Regions from separate parts of the Methylophilus sp. DW102 genome, predicted to be linked through region 1. Evidence: predicted binding sites of a transcription regulator. Region 1 holds the regulator's gene; each other region holds the start of a gene.
What was found. The regulator sigma-54, encoded in region 1, starts transcription at its own class of promoters, with help from an activator protein. The targets are predictions, from matches to a motif close to TGGCACNNTTCCTGCT.
Positions count from the first base shown of each region.

Region 2: the regulator sigma-54 is predicted to act here: its motif matches at 2,105-2,120, upstream of AACH41_RS00695 (SfnB family sulfur acquisition oxidoreductase).
Region 3: the regulator sigma-54 is predicted to act here: its motif matches at 3,072-3,087, upstream of glnL (nitrogen regulation protein NR(II)).

Region 1 is NZ_AP029023.1:260,481-265,507, forward strand. It holds gene AACH41_RS01175 (anhydro-N-acetylmuramic acid kinase) at 1-196, opposite strand, end outside; gene tyrS (tyrosine--tRNA ligase) at 321-1,559, shown strand; gene AACH41_RS01185 (RNA polymerase factor sigma-54) at 1,605-3,149, opposite strand; gene lptB (LPS export ABC transporter ATP-binding protein) at 3,156-3,899, opposite strand; gene lptA (lipopolysaccharide transport periplasmic protein LptA) at 3,908-4,522, opposite strand; gene lptC (LPS export ABC transporter periplasmic protein LptC) at 4,581-5,027, opposite strand, start outside.
Region 2 is NZ_AP029023.1:156,881-161,907, forward strand. It holds gene AACH41_RS00690 (helix-turn-helix transcriptional regulator) at 1-697, shown strand, start outside; gene AACH41_RS00695 (SfnB family sulfur acquisition oxidoreductase) at 802-2,034, opposite strand; gene msuE (FMN reductase) at 2,464-3,036, shown strand; gene sfnG (dimethylsulfone monooxygenase SfnG) at 3,064-4,152, shown strand; gene AACH41_RS00710 (AMP-binding protein) at 4,176-5,027, shown strand, end outside.
Region 3 is NZ_AP029023.1:118,014-123,040, forward strand. It holds gene AACH41_RS00535 (DUF6445 family protein) at 1-512, shown strand, start outside; gene ntrC (nitrogen regulation protein NR(I)) at 518-1,909, opposite strand; gene glnL (nitrogen regulation protein NR(II)) at 1,926-3,029, opposite strand; gene AACH41_RS00550 (DUF4124 domain-containing protein) at 3,139-3,630, opposite strand; gene glnA (type I glutamate--ammonia ligase) at 3,757-5,027, opposite strand, start outside.

The DNA.
Region 1 (5,027 bases):
ACTCGTTATTGGCGGGCGTGTGCAAGGCCAGTAGGCGCTGTTTAAGCGCGTCAGGGTAGGGCAGAAAATAGGTGGCCGTTTGTGTCAGTTGCTCGCCCCGTTGCGAGGTGAGCACGGCATCCACCCCGTCCAGGCTGGTACCGGACATCAGTCCAATAAACAAACGTGGCTGGGAGCGATCGGCAGAAACTTGCATGGGTGTCATTTTAACACTGCTCCAGCCGCGCTTACAGAAATGCATGGGATTACGTTAAAATAGCTGTTTTACTTATTTGAGACGGTGCCATCAGTGCGCATCGTTGTATTTGACGGATACCCGCATGACCGATACCAAACAACCCTCATCTGAAGTGCCAGCATTGAGCCCAGAAATTGCCAAGGCGTTGGCCATTATCAAGCGTGGCGCAGATGAGTTACTGATCGAGCAGGAGCTGGTCGAGAAACTGAAAACAGGCAAGCCGTTACGTGTGAAAGCAGGCTTTGACCCTACCGCGCCCGACTTGCACCTGGGTCATACCGTCCTCATTAATAAATTGCGCCAGTTGCAGGATCTGGGCCATCAGATTTTATTCCTGATCGGTGACTTTACCGGCATGATTGGTGACCCAACGGGCAAAAGCGCCACTCGTCCACCCTTAACCGTGGAGCAGGTCAAGGCCAACGCCGATACCTATGCCGCACAAGTCTTCAAAATACTGGATCCCACCAAAACCGAGATTGTTTTTAACTCCAACTGGTTAAGTGAACTCGGTGCGGCGGGGATGATCAAGCTGGCTGCCAGCCATACCGTGGCCCGCATGCTGGAGCGCGATGACTTCTCCAAACGCTTCAAGGGTAATCAACCGATTGCGATTCACGAGTTTCTGTACCCGTTACTGCAAGGATATGATTCGGTCGCCCTGCAAGCGGATCTTGAGCTCGGTGGTACCGACCAGAAGTTTAACCTGCTCATGGGGCGTGAGTTGCAAAAGCAGGCCGGCCAGTCGCAGCAATGTGTGCTGATGATGCCGTTGCTGGAAGGGTTGGATGGCGTCAATAAAATGTCTAAATCACTCGGTAACTACATTGGCATTAGCGAGGCGCCAGAGACTATTTTTGCCAAGATCATGTCGATTTCAGATGAACTGATGTGGCGCTATATTGATTTGCTCTCTTTTGCGACGCTGGAAACCATTGCCGAATGGAAGGCGCAAGTCGCCAGTGGCGCAAACCCCCGCAATATCAAGGTCGGCTTTGCCCAAGAAATTGTGGCGCGTTTCCATGGTCAAGCCGCGGCTGAAAAAGCCTTGCAGGACTTCCAGACCCGTGCCAAAGGCGGCATCCCGGATGACGTGCCCGAAGTTGAAGTGACCATTGAAGGCGAGAGCATCGGCATTAGCCAATTGTTAAAACAGGCGGGCTTGGTTGAAAGCACCAGTGAAGCCATGCGCGCAGTGCAGCAAGGAGGCGTCAAGCTCGACAGCGTCAAGGTGGATGATAAGAATCTGCCTTTGACTAAAGGTGTGACAGTGATCGCACAGGTGGGTAAACGTAAATTTGCCAAGATCACAATCAGGTGATTTGAGCTGAGAAACAAAAAAGGCCGCATCTGCGGCCTTTTTTGTTTAGAGCGTTTTGCGCAAGTTCGCGGGCGGAATATTCAGGGACTCGCGATATTTGGCTATGGTACGGCGGGCAACGACGATACCTTGTTGTGCCAGTGTGTCGGTGATCTGGTTGTCCGACAAAGGCTTTTTCGGGTTTTCTTCGGCCACCATTTGCTTGATCAAGGCGCGGATAGCGGTGGCAGAGCAGGAGCCGCCTGCATCTGTGGCCACCGAGCTGCCAAAGAAGTATTTGAGTTCATAGACGCCACGCGGTGTGAGCATATACTTATGCGTGGTGACGCGGGAAACTGTGCTTTCATGCAAGTCGAGTTCTTCGGCGATTTCACGCAGCACCAGTGGCCGCATGGCAATTTCACCATGTTCAAAGAAGTTGCGCTGGCGATCTACAATGGCTTGTGACACGCGCAAAATGGTCGAGAAGCGCTGCTGGATATTTTTAATCATCCACTTGGCTTCCTGCATCTGGCTTTGCAGGTATTGGCCTGAACTCTCGCGGTTGCGCTTGAGGATGTCCGCATACATCTGGTTGATGCGCAGTTTGGGGATCACGCCATCATTTAAAGAGGCGACCCAAATGCCCTTGATTTTTTTAACCACCACATCGTGCTGGATAAAGTGATCGTGACTAAAGCTGGAAAACTCGCTGCCGGGTCTGGGGTTTTGCTGGCGGATCAGGTGCTGCGCCGCCTTGAGTACCGCTTCATCGCAACCAAGCACCTTGCGCAGTTTGACAAAGTCTTTGTTGGCCAGCAGCGCCAGGTGGTCTTTGGCAATGGCAATGGCGGTTTGCAAGTGTGGCGTTTCTTGCGGCAAACGCGTCAGTTGCAAGAGCAGGCACTCGCGTAAATCGCGCGCACCTACGCCTACAGGGTCCAGATTCTGGATCAGCTTGAGGGCGGTTTCCAGTTCCAGCAGCTCGACCTCAAGTTCGAGTGGCAAGTGCTCCACAATCTCCTGCAGATCTTGCTCCAGATAGCCATCATCAGTGATGCTATCCAGTAGCAGTTTGACCAGGCTCATGTCACGTTGCGATAAATGTGCCAGTTGTATCTGATCAATCAGATGCTCGCGCAAACTGATGCTGGTGGTTTCCTGTCTGGAAAAGTCACTGTCTTCGTCTTCCTGATGATTGCGTCCGGCTTCGTCCCAGTTGCTGGTGCTGCCAAACTCTTCATAATCATCTTCAAACTCTGGCGGCGTGAATTCCTCGTTTAAATTGGGCAGGTCGCTCTCGCTCCCGCCCAGCTCATCGTGCAAGTCTTCACGCAGACTTTCTGCCGGTGCGGTGATCTCTTGCTGCGTTGCCATGTCAAACGAGCTGGCATCTGTCGGCTCAGCTTCTACAGTGGGGGGAGGCGGTGTGTTATCTTCAAACTCGCCTTCTTCACCGTCTGACATTTCCAGTAACGGGTTTTCCTGCAGGATGGTTTCCAGTTCCTGGTTCAGTTCCAGCGTGGAAAGTTGCAGCAAACGGATCGATTGCTGCAGCTGCGGCGTCAGCGCCAGATTTTGCGAAATACGTAATTGCAGGTTCTGTTTCATGACGGATTACAGCCTAAAATTCTTGCCCAGATACACTTCACGCACACCTTCATTCTGAATGATTTCATCGGGCGTGCCTGCTGCAAACACAGCGCCTTCATTGACAATATAAGCGCGGTCACAGATATCCAGCGTTTCGCGCACATTGTGGTCGGTGATTAAAATACCAATATTCTGACTGCTCAGGTAGCGGATGATTTTCTGGATTTCGATCACCGCAATCGGATCAATCCCGGCGAACGGTTCATCCAGCAAAATAAATTTAGGGTCAGTGGCCAGGCAGCGCGCAATTTCAACGCGTCGACGTTCGCCGCCAGACAAGCTGACGGCCTGACTGTTGCGGATGTGCTGGATATGCAATTGATCCAGCAAGGACTCAAGCCTCGCCTCACGCTGCTCTTCCGTATAGGGACGGGTTTCAAGAATGGCGAGTATGTTGTCGGTTACGCTGAGCTTGCGGAAAATGGATGCTTCTTGGGGCAGATAAGCCAGGCCCATGCGCGCGCGCTCATGCATGGGCGCGCGGCTCACGTCGGCGCCATTCAGCGTAATGTTGCCTTCATCCAGCGCAACCAACCCGACAATCATGTAAAAGCTGGTGGTTTTGCCTGCCCCGTTGGGACCCAGCAAGCCGATCACTTCGCCACTGCGTAACTCAAGCGTCGTGTTTTTGACCACGGTACGGCCCTGATAGGTTTTTTTCAGGCGGTTAACCTGCAAATGGTTCTGATCTGCTGCCATGGTTTCCATCTTTATGCTTACTCTTTGCCTTGCTCACCAGTGTTTTCGGCAGGGGCAGGTTCGACCTTGAGTTGCAAGGAGCGATTCATCCGTAACCCCTGTTGAGAGGTTGGCTTGTTGTCAATGACAGGTGGTGTGGTTTTATTTTTAGGCTGTATGGTGGCCTTGACGCGGCTGCCAGCCGTCCCGTTCGGGTTGGCTTTGGTGCCGCCAATCACCTCGGCATACTCGGCGTTGGCGTCGTAGCTGATGTAGTCCCCGGTCACGATGTCTTCACCACGTTTAACCCAGGCATTGGTATACAGTTGCACTTTATCCATGCGGGCGTTGTATTCGATACGTTGACCACTGCCTTGCATCCACTCGTCTTTACCGGTACGTTTTTGCTTGAATGTGGTGGGGTTGCCGGTACAGGTGCTATGTTGAAAGCCGTCCTGATCCTCGCGTACGATCATTTTGTCCGCCTTGATTTGCAAAGTGCCCTGATTAAGAATCACGTTGCCCGTGTAGATACTGATTTTTTTAGCATCGTTCACGGTCACGGTATCCGCCTCAAGCTCTATCGGTTGATCTCGGTCGGATTCTTCGGCCAGCACACTCAGCGGCATGGACAATAGCGCCCATACGCTCATGCAGATCGCTAAAAATAAGGGCTTGTGCGTGTTCAACTCATTTCTCCATAATCAACGGTCATTGGCGTTCTGTGTTTGACGCCTGGGCCGGGCTTGCCAAATTGCTGGCGACGGGTGGACGCTCATAATGCACATGTACCCGGTTAAACAATTGCATGGTATCAGCCCGGTTATCAAAACGCATGCCCGTGCCTGTAATCACTGTCGCCGGTTTTTGGCGGATGACCACCGGCTGGTCTGTGTGTGCCACCTCGGTATCCGGCTCCAGCCAAAGCCGCTCGGTTTGCATTTGTGTTTCTGGCTTGGTGGCGGAGGCTTGGCGGATCACCTTGACCTGTTTGCTAAACTCGACCAGTTTACCATTGGCGGAAACACGTCCTTGCTGACCATAAATTTGCGTGTAAGGCTTGTTCAGGCCAAACTGGGTAAAGCGTGGCCGCTGCAATTCTGTATAGTCATTGGCAGGAAAGTGGCGCATTTTTGCGGCCGCCAGCACATATTTGGT
Region 2 (5,027 bases), 100 kb from region 1:
ATTACCCGAACTGACGGGACATTGGGTCGGGAAGTTTATTGCAGAGTGCTCACTCCAATATCCTTATAAAACTGCAAAATTCTTTATGGATAGAGTGGATATTGCTGCTTCGAGTAAAGATTATTCTTATCGAGCATGTAATTACGGTCCCTGGAAAAATGTTGCCTTGAAATTTAGGGAGTCTTCCGAGTTTACAAGTCTGATACATACTATGTGGACATGGATGCGAAGTCATAACACCGACGATTACTTTTTCAATAAAGAAGCTTCAAGACTATTCGTTGAAATGTTTATACCGTTTGACGAACCCGTTTTAATTTTCTTGAGAGAAAGGTTCAGAGGTGATAAGCAGGATATTGAGCTTATAAGTAACCTGCTAGATGATGTTTCTTCAGAATTTTGTTTCCAGCAATCACAATTTGTCATCGACTTTTTGAACAAAGCTAAGGCATTTGGCAAAGATACATTAGAGTCAGCTATCAGTGCACTTTATACCAGCGGAGTTAGCGGTATGCGTTCTGGAATACCTGGACAACCATTTCCGCAGGATATATTTGCCAGGGATGAGTCTGTTCGCATTTTGCAAAACCTCTCCCGCACATCGCCCGCTTACAAACTGTACACGTGGTTTAAAGAGGGCGCCGAAAGGGATATTGCAAGTGCCATCAAAGAAAATGAAAGTTTTGAAGATGACTGAGACCAATAAATTTAATCAAACACTTTAAGACATGTAGTTGTATTATGCGATTAGCCAAAATAAAGCCCTCAAATGAGGGCTTTTTCATTCGGACCTATAAGAGCTTAAATCCAAGGATGGCGCGGCGGTTTGACCTTGTTCAGGCTGTAATTACCAACGGCATGGTATTTCCAGCGCACCGGATCGTGCAGCGTATGGGTACGTGCATTCCGCCAGTGGCGATCCAGGTTGTATTCCCCCAGGGTAGAACGGGTCCCGGCCAGTTCAAACAACTTGCTGCCCGCCAGCAAGGCGGTTTCGGTACTCAGCACTTTGGCTTCTGCCACCGCAATCGAGGCTTCGGCCACGGTGTCTTCATTCGGGTTAAGTTGCGCTTCGTCTATGTATTCACCCGCGCGTGCCAGTAAAGCCTCGGTGGCGTGCAGGCGAATCTGCAAGTCACCGATATCCTTGATGGTATGCGGGTCTTCATAACCGTGTTCGAGGTCGGTATCTATCCATGGCCGAGTGTAGTTGCGTACAAAGTGCAGGGTATCTTTAAACGCCGCGCGGGCGATGCCGGTATCCACCGCCGCCTGGATAATCTGCGCAATCGGCCCCATGGTGGTCGGGCGGTCAAAGGCCAGATGGTGCGGCAGCACGTATTCGCTAGGCACAAAAATATTTTCCAGGATGGTCGTCCCGCTAGCCGTGGTGCGTTGGCCAAAGCTGGACCAGTCATCAATAATGGTCAGGCCTTCTGCGCCAGCGGGTACGAATGCCACCACGGTATTGTCGTGCTCATCTTTGGCCACCACTGGCACCCAGTCCGCCAGCAACGCGCCAGACGAATAGAATTTTTTGCCGTTTAAAAAGTAGCCGCTATTGGTGGGCGTGAGCTTGGTTTTCACGTCATTGACGCTCTTGGTGCCAATCTCGGAGAACGCATTGCCAAACCGCACCCCTTGCAGCACCAGCTCAAAAAAGTATTTTTTCTGAAAGTCTGAGCCATCCAGGCGCAAGCCTTCCACCATATATAAATGATTCTGTGGAATCTGTCCGACACTGGGGTCTGCTTCGGCCACGGTGGCTACCACTTCTGCCAGAGTTTTATTAGAGACAAAGGCACCGCCATATTCTTTGGGCACGGTAATGCCCCACAACCCGCTGCTTGAAAACAGGTCGAGTTCTTTGCGTGGCAGTCGACGTTCCTGGTCGCGCAGGGCGGCTTCTTTGGCAATTTCGCTGGCCACTTGTTTGGCGACGGTCAGGGCTTCTGCGTCACTTTTAATCAAATGTGCCGCTTGTCGCGGCAGGTTTACAGGCAAATGCGCAATCTTATTTGCTTGTGCAGTCATAGTCAGTCCTTATTCAAAAAGAGATCAATAAAGGCATGGCGAGCAGGCACCATGCGTCTGCAGTCACTGTTGCATTTAGTGTGCCAATCAATAAAGCATTGAATTTAAAAGAAAATATAAAAATCCATCTCTGCTGCCGCCTCTATAGAAACAGTTTGCTGCTGAATGACTGCTGTAAAAGCAGCAGCCACTGGAGGGTGGGGAGGGAGCGAACTGCAGCGTGATCGCGCAAAACTGCTGCTTTTGCAGCAGTTGATCAGCAACTAGCGCTGGAATCTAGCACCATTTAAAAAGCATGTTTTATGTTAAGTCATTGAAAAATATAAACATTATTGCCTGGCATGGATGCTGCTAATACTACTGGCAAGCAAGGTCGTCTGCGAAGCATCGTAAGCAACGACCTCCGTCATTGTTATTTCAGGAGTCATGATGAGCCGTCCATTAAAAGTTACTGCCGTTTCCGGCAGCTATAAATTACCTTCCAGAACCGCTGCACTGGTGCAGGCGATCACACAGAAGTTGGGACAGCAAATCCCGATTGATCTGCACGTGGTGGAATTAAGCGAAATTGCGGGCAGCTTGGTCGCTTCCTACGATCCCAAAGCTTTGCCAATCAACGTACAGCAAGATATCCAGGCGATTGAAACCGCCGATTTACTGGTGGTGGCTACGCCTGTGTATCGCGCCTCTTATGGAGGGTTGTTCAAGCATTTGTTTGATCTGGTCAATCTCGAAGCATTGATTGATGTGCCCGTGCTGCTGGCAGCAACCGGCGGCACTGAGCGTCATGCCTTGATCATTGATCATGAGCTGCGCCCATTATTCAGCTTCTTCCAGGCAGTCACGTTGCCGATCGGTGTATATGCCGTTGAAGCGGATTTTGAAAATTATCAAATCAAGAGTGAGGCGGTGAAAGCGCGCATTGATCTAGCGGTAGAGCGTGCCCTGCCTTTGCTCAAACATCGCGAGCTTTTGAGCCAGGAAAAGTTATTAGCCATTTAAATTCAGTGATTTTTGGAGAGATTAAAGATGAGTACAGAAAACATTAAATTTGCCTATTGGGTGCCTAACGTCAGTGGTGGCCTGGTGGTCAGTAACATTGAGCAGCGCACCAGTTGGGATATCGATTACAACCGCAAGCTGGCACAAATTGCCGAAAAAGCCGGATTTGAATATGCATTGAGCCAAATCCGTTTTACAGCGGGGTATGGGGCCGAGTTTCAGCATGAGTCGGTATCTTTTTCGCATGCCTTGCTGGCGGCGACCACCAAACTCAAAGTGATTGCCGCCATTTTGCCTGGCCCCTGGAATCCGGTGCTGGCTGCCAAACAATTGGCGACCATTGATATTCTCACCCAGGGACGGATTGCGGTGAATATCGTCTCCGGCTGGTTCCGTGGTGAGTTTACGGCGATTGGCGAGCATTGGCTGGATCACGACGAACGCTACCGCCGTTCACGCGAGTTTATTGAAGCGCTCAAGGGCATTTGGACCCAGGATAACTTTACTTACAGAGGCGATTTTTACCGCTTTAGTAACTACTCACTCAAACCTAAACCTTTGCAGCAGCCACATCCAGAAATTTTCCAGGGCGGCAGTTCACGTGCTGCGCGCGATAATGCGGCCGCGGTCTCAGACTGGTACTTCACCAACGGTAACACCGTGGAAGGGATCAAGACCCAGGTGGACGATATTCGCGCCAAGGCGGCGGCCAATAAGCATCAGGTCAAGATCGGGGTCAATGCCTTTGTGATTGCCCGCGATACCGAAGAAGAAGCCAAAGCCGTATTGAAGGAAATCATTGATAAAGCCAACCCTGAAGCGGTCAATGCCTTTGGCCATGAAGTGAAAAATGCCGGTGCTGCCAGCCCGGAGCGTGAAGGTAACTGGGCGAAGTCGAGCTTTGAAGACCTGGTGCAATATAACGATGGCTTTAAAACCAATTTGATTGGTACACCACAGCAAATTGCCGAGCGCATTGTGGCTTTGAAGGCGGTGGGCGTAGATTTAGTGTTGGCGGGCTTTTTGCACTTTCAGGAAGAGGTCGCTTATTTTGGTGAAAAAGTACTGCCACTGGTGCGTGAGCTGGAAGCTAAAACCTTGGCCAAAGCGGCTTAACTCAACCCGGCAGGAAATTGGCAATGGCAGAGACTTTACCTCACTTGCTCGCTTTGCAGGCCGTGGAGCGCCCGCATCGTGTTGCAATTCGGCATAAACAGCTGGGCCTCTGGCAGCAGGCCTCCTGGCTTGCGGTGCAAGAGGACGTCACCCGCACGGCGCACTATTTACAGCAACACGGCTTTCGCCAGGGCGATACCTTGTTCCTGCTCAGTGAACCACGGCCAGAGGCCTTGCTGTTGTCGCTAGCTGCCCATTGGCTGGGCGGCGTGGCAGCGCCACTGGATCCGGCCTTTGCGCAACCGCAGTTACTGGATTTATTGCATACCTTGCGGCCGCAATTTGTGTTTGCCGAGGCGCAGGCGCAGGTGGATCAAGTCCTGGCAGCCAAGCCTGATAGCGCACTGGTGATTTATGCCGATGCGCGCGGGCTAGCGGGCTATCAGCATCCTGCGCTGGTTGCTTATGCGCAGATTGTGGCCACGCCTGAGACACAGAACATTTCACCCGTGGCTGAGACTGCGGAAATCGCCTTCCGCTTTTACCGCTTAAGTGACGCCTATGCGCTGGAGTACAGCGAATTAAGCCATGCCGAACTGCTTAGAAATGGCCGCCAACTGATCAGCCAAGAGGTGCTCACAGCGCATGAAGAGGCATTGGCGGCGCGTGCATTTGCCGCCAGCGGTCATGCCAAATATCTGCTTTCGCCGTGGCTATTGGCGGGCTTTACTCTGAATTTTCCAGAAAATCTGGCGACCCGGGATACCGACAGGCGCGAACTCGGCCCCACGCTGGTCGCTGGCACGGCAACCACTTATCAGCGCCTGTATGCGCTGACACAATCCCGTTGGCCCTTACCCGGCAGTTGGCAGCAT
Region 3 (5,027 bases), 140 kb from region 1:
CCCTCTTTGAGAAGCTTAGTACCAAAATCATTTCACTTTTTCATAACTCGGAATATGAGCATATGCGTTGGGCCATTTCGACCAACTTTCAGAGTGTCAGTGAAGAATACGGCCGTGGCGTAATTCATACAGATGGGAATGCTGTTTTTGCAGCGGTGTTATATTTAAGTCCTGATGCGCCTTTGGATTCCGGGACTTCTTTATTTAGGCCCAATAAAAGCTTTGATCAGGCTTTATACGAAAAAGCACTTAAGGTGAATGATAAGCGCTTTGCAGATGGTACTGTAAAGATGGATACCGCTTATCACAGTATGTTTGATGAGATTGTGAGAATCAATAACGTTTATAACACCTTGATACTCTATGAAGGCAGACATTTTCATGCCGCAAATAACTTTTTTGGGAAGACACTAAAAGACTCACGGCTGGCGCAAGTCTTTTTTGTTAGTAGTATTGATGCGCAAAGACACAGCTCATTCCCACTTTGGCGTAGTCAGCAAGTGCACATTTAGCAATTTTAATCATCAATGCCTAGCTCCTGAATTTTGCGTGTGAGCGTATTGCGCCCCATCCCTAGCTGATTGGCAGCTTCAATCCGGCGGCCATCGGTGTGGGCGAGGGCACGGGTGATCAGGATACGCTCAAACTCTTTGGTTTTGGCGTCAAGGATATTGGTTTCTCCGCGGTTGAGCGCGTCGGTGACTTCTTGTGCCAGCGCTTCTTGCCAGGAGCCTCCGCTACTGTGTTTGCCAGTATCTTCTTTAAGCTCTGGGGGTAAGTCATTGACATCCACGTTTTGACCTGGCGCCATCACGGTGAGCCAGTGGCAGACGTTTTCGAGCTGGCGAACGTTACCGCTCCAGTTGACCGACATCAGGTATTTAATAGCTGCCTGCGACAGTTGCTTGGGCTCAACCCCCAGTTGCTGAGCACTGTGGGCGAGAAAATGCTTGGTCAGCAAGGGGATATCTTCTCTACGTTCACGCAAGGGCGGCAAGCGCAGACGAATGACGTTCAGGCGGTGAAACAAGTCTTCACGGAACAGACCTTGTTTGACGCGCTCTTCGAGGTCCTGGTGAGTGGCGGCAATCACGCGTACATTGACTTTGATTGGTTGATGTCCGCCCACGCGATAAAATTGGCCGTCGGACAAGACGCGCAACAATCTGGTTTGCAAGTCAGCAGGCATGTCACCAATTTCATCCAGAAACAAAGTGCCGTTATCTGCTTGTTCAAAGCGGCCACGTCTGGCTGCAGCGGCCCCAGTAAAAGCGCCGCGTTCATGACCAAACAATTCAGATTCTAATAAGTCTTTGGGAATCGCTGCGGTATTAATGGCGATAAATGGCTTGTCAGCCCGTGGACTGTGTCTATGCAGGGCGCTCGCGACCAGTTCTTTACCGCTGCCGGATTCGCCGTTAATGAGCACGGTGGAGTGCGAGCGACTTAGGCGGCCAATGGCACGGAAAACCTCTTGCATGGCGGGGGCCTGGCCGATGATTTCTGGCGAGGGGCCAGTGTCTTCTACGGCCTCGACAGATTGACGCATGCTTTCTTCAACGGCACGTTTGATAATTTCGATGGCCTGGTCTACATCAAACGGTTTGGCCAAATACTCGAACGCGCCACCCTGAAAGGCGGCGACAGCACTTTCGAGGTCTGAGTAGGCGGTCATGATAATGACGGGAATCTCGGGAAAGCGCTGCTTTACCTCGGATAAAAAGTCCAGGCCCGAGCCATTCGGCATGCGGATGTCACTGACAATGACTTGGGGTTGTTCACGATTTAAAGCGTTGAGGGCTTCTGCTGGGGATGAAAATGTTTTGAAATCAAAGTCCGTGCGGGCGAGTGCTTTTTCAAACACCCAGCGGATGGATTTGTCGTCGTCTAGGATCCAGATTGGCTTCATAGCTGTTTCTCGTGAATTATTGTACTGATGATTTTAATTGCGTACTTTCAATAGGTAGCAATATATGGAAGATGGTTTTACCCGGCTGTGAATCACAATCGATCATGCCATGGTGTTGGGTGATAAAGGTTTGCGCCAGCGCAAGGCCCAAGCCAGTGCCGCCTTCGCGACCAGATACCAGCGGGTAGAAAATGCGTTCTTTGATGCCGGCAGGGATGCCTGGGCCGTTATCAATAATCTCTAAATGAATCCCGACACGGTAACGTTTTCTGGCTAGCGTAATTTGGCGCTCAGCACGCGTGCGGAAAGTAATACTCGCGCCTTCGGTCTGATGCTGTTGCATCGCTTGTGCCGCATTACGCGCAATATTGAGCACGGCTTGTATCAGTTTCTCGCGATCGCCAATGAGCTCCGGTAAGCTGGTATCGTAGTCGCGGATCACGCGGATATGGTTAGGCGATTCTGCCAGTAACAGACTGCGTACGCGTTCCAGCACTTCATGAATATTGGTGGGCTCATATTTTGGCACGCGGTGAGGTGCCAGCAGTCTGTCCATGAGGCTATGTAGTCTGTCAGCCTCTTTGATAATCACCTGGGTATATTCTTTTAGGCTGGGTTGCGGCAACTCAAACTCAAGCAATTGTGCCGCACCACGCAAGCCGCCTAGCGGGTTGCGAATTTCATGCGCCAGATTCCTGAGTAATTCAGAGTTGGCTTGCTGCTGTATCAACATGCGCTCTTCACGCGCAATACGCAATTGCTGATCCATTTGCACAAACTCCAGAATCAGCATGTCTTCCGGCGTTTGGTTGAACGCGGCTGAAATAGGGGTGGCTGTGCAGGTCACGGCCGTTGTATGGCCGCGTTGGGTAGTCAGTGCAAACTCATGCTCACGATATGGGCTCTGTGTTTCTATGGCGTTGGTCACGGCCATTTGCAAAATTTCGCAATTCACAAACACGTCATGGATATGCGCCCCTTGAATCTGGTTGGCACTAAATGCAAACAGAATCTCGGCGCTGGAGTTGGCGTAAGTAACTTCTAGTTGGTTATTAAGCAAAATGACTGCCGTGGCAATATGCTCTAAACCACTAAAGCCGTTGGGAGATTTCTGTACCATGTCCTGAGCTTGTTAAAAAGAGTGAATCACGCCCTGTTTTAAAGCAAAACCCAAGCCAATTCTTGTGCACAACGCAAAAATGATTGAGAAAACTCCCAAAATGGTGCATTTAAAGATTGAGCTCTTTATTTAACAGCTCGATATTACGCTCATGCGCCTGAATTTCGGCCTCAATGACGCGCAGCTTTTCCTCATATTTGGCGACGTTTCTAAACGTTTTGCCATTCGCGCCTCTGTAGACTTCTGGCGTGTTCTGGGCTTCTTCATATAACAGGCGAGCATTCTCAAGTGCTTGTTTTTCTTGAGAAAGCTCGTTCATTAATAGCTCTCGCCGCTTTTGGTCGCGTTGATTTTGTGTCTGATTATCGACTTTGGGAAAATCGGCCGGAGAGGGTGTTTTGACATTGGCTTTTTTCTCTCTGGCAGGGGGTGGAGGCTCTGCGGTTCTGGGCCCACTAATAATGAGCTCTGCCTTGTTTTTGCCTTCGGGTTTGATATTGGTATAGGTGGTGACGCCGTTACTGTCGGTATATTTGTAAATATCTGCCCAGCTTTGGTTGCACATGAGCGCGAAGGTGCAAATGTAAAAAAATCTTTTCATGGCAATAGTTTAGAGTAGATCGTTGAGGGTATCAACGTCTGCTCGCCTAAAAACGTTGACGGAACAGCGCGTACATAAAAAAACAGGGCAGCCTGGGCTGCCCTGTTTTAGTGCGTGCTCTTGTGACTAGCAAGAGTAGTACAGACCAAATTCCACTGGGTGTGGTGTTTGGCGCAGTTTAGTGACTTCTTCCATTTTCAATGCAATGTATGCATCAATCCAGTCGTCTGAGAAAACGCCGCCGCGTGTTAAGAACTCGCGGTCTTTATCCAGATACTCCAATGCTTGTTCCAGAGATGAACATACCGTTGGGATCAATGCATCTTCTTCTGGTGGCAGATGGTACAAGTCTTTAGTCGCTGGTTCACCTGGGTGAATCTTGTTCTGAACGCCATCCAGACCAGCCATCAACAGGGCTGAGAAAGCCAAGTATGGGTTAGCAATCGGGTCTGGGAAGCGCGCTTCAACACGGCGTGCTTTGTCTGAATGCACAAATGGAATACGAATCGCAGCAGAACGGTTTTTAGCGGAGTAAGCCAATTTCACTGGTGCTTCGTAGTGCGGTACCAAGCGCTTGTAGGAGTTAGTACCTGGGTTGGTAATCGCATTCAGTGCGCGCGCATGCTTGATGATGCCGCCGATGTAGTACAGAGCGAAATCGCTCAGGCCAGCATAACCATTGCCTGCAAACAGGTTTTTACCATCTTTCCAAACGGATTGGTGAACGTGCATACCAGAGCCGTTATCGCCAAACATTGGTTTTGGCATAAATGTGGCTGTTTTACCATAAGCATGGGCTGTGTTAGTCACTACGTATTTCAGGATTTGTGTCCAGTCAGCACGTTGTACCAAGGTCGCAAACTTAGTACCGATTTCACATTGACCGGCTGTTGCCACTTCGTGGTGGTGCACTTCAACAGGCACGCCCAGTTCTTCTAAGGTCATGACCATGGCAGAGCGGATGTCATGCAATGAATCGACAGGAGGCACTGGGAAGTAGCCGCCTTTAACGCCTGGACGGTGGCCAGTGTTGCCGCCCTCGAATTTTTCACCTGAGGACCAAGCGGCCTCTTCGGAGTTGATTTTCACAAAGCTACCACCCATGGTGGCATCCCATTGTACGCTGTCAAAAATGAAGAACTCTGGCTCTGGACCAAAATAAGCAGTGTCACCCAGGCCGCTGGATTTCAGGTAGGCTTCAGCGCGTTTTGCCAGGGAGCGTGGGTCACGGTCATAGCCTTTACCATCAGTAGGGTCTACTACGTCGCAGGTCAGAACCAAGGTTGGTTCGTCAAAAAATGGATCGATGAATGCGGTGCTTGCATCAGGCATCAATTGCATGTCAGAGGCTTGAATGCCTTTCCAGCCAGCAATGGAAGAACCATCAAAGGCGTGAC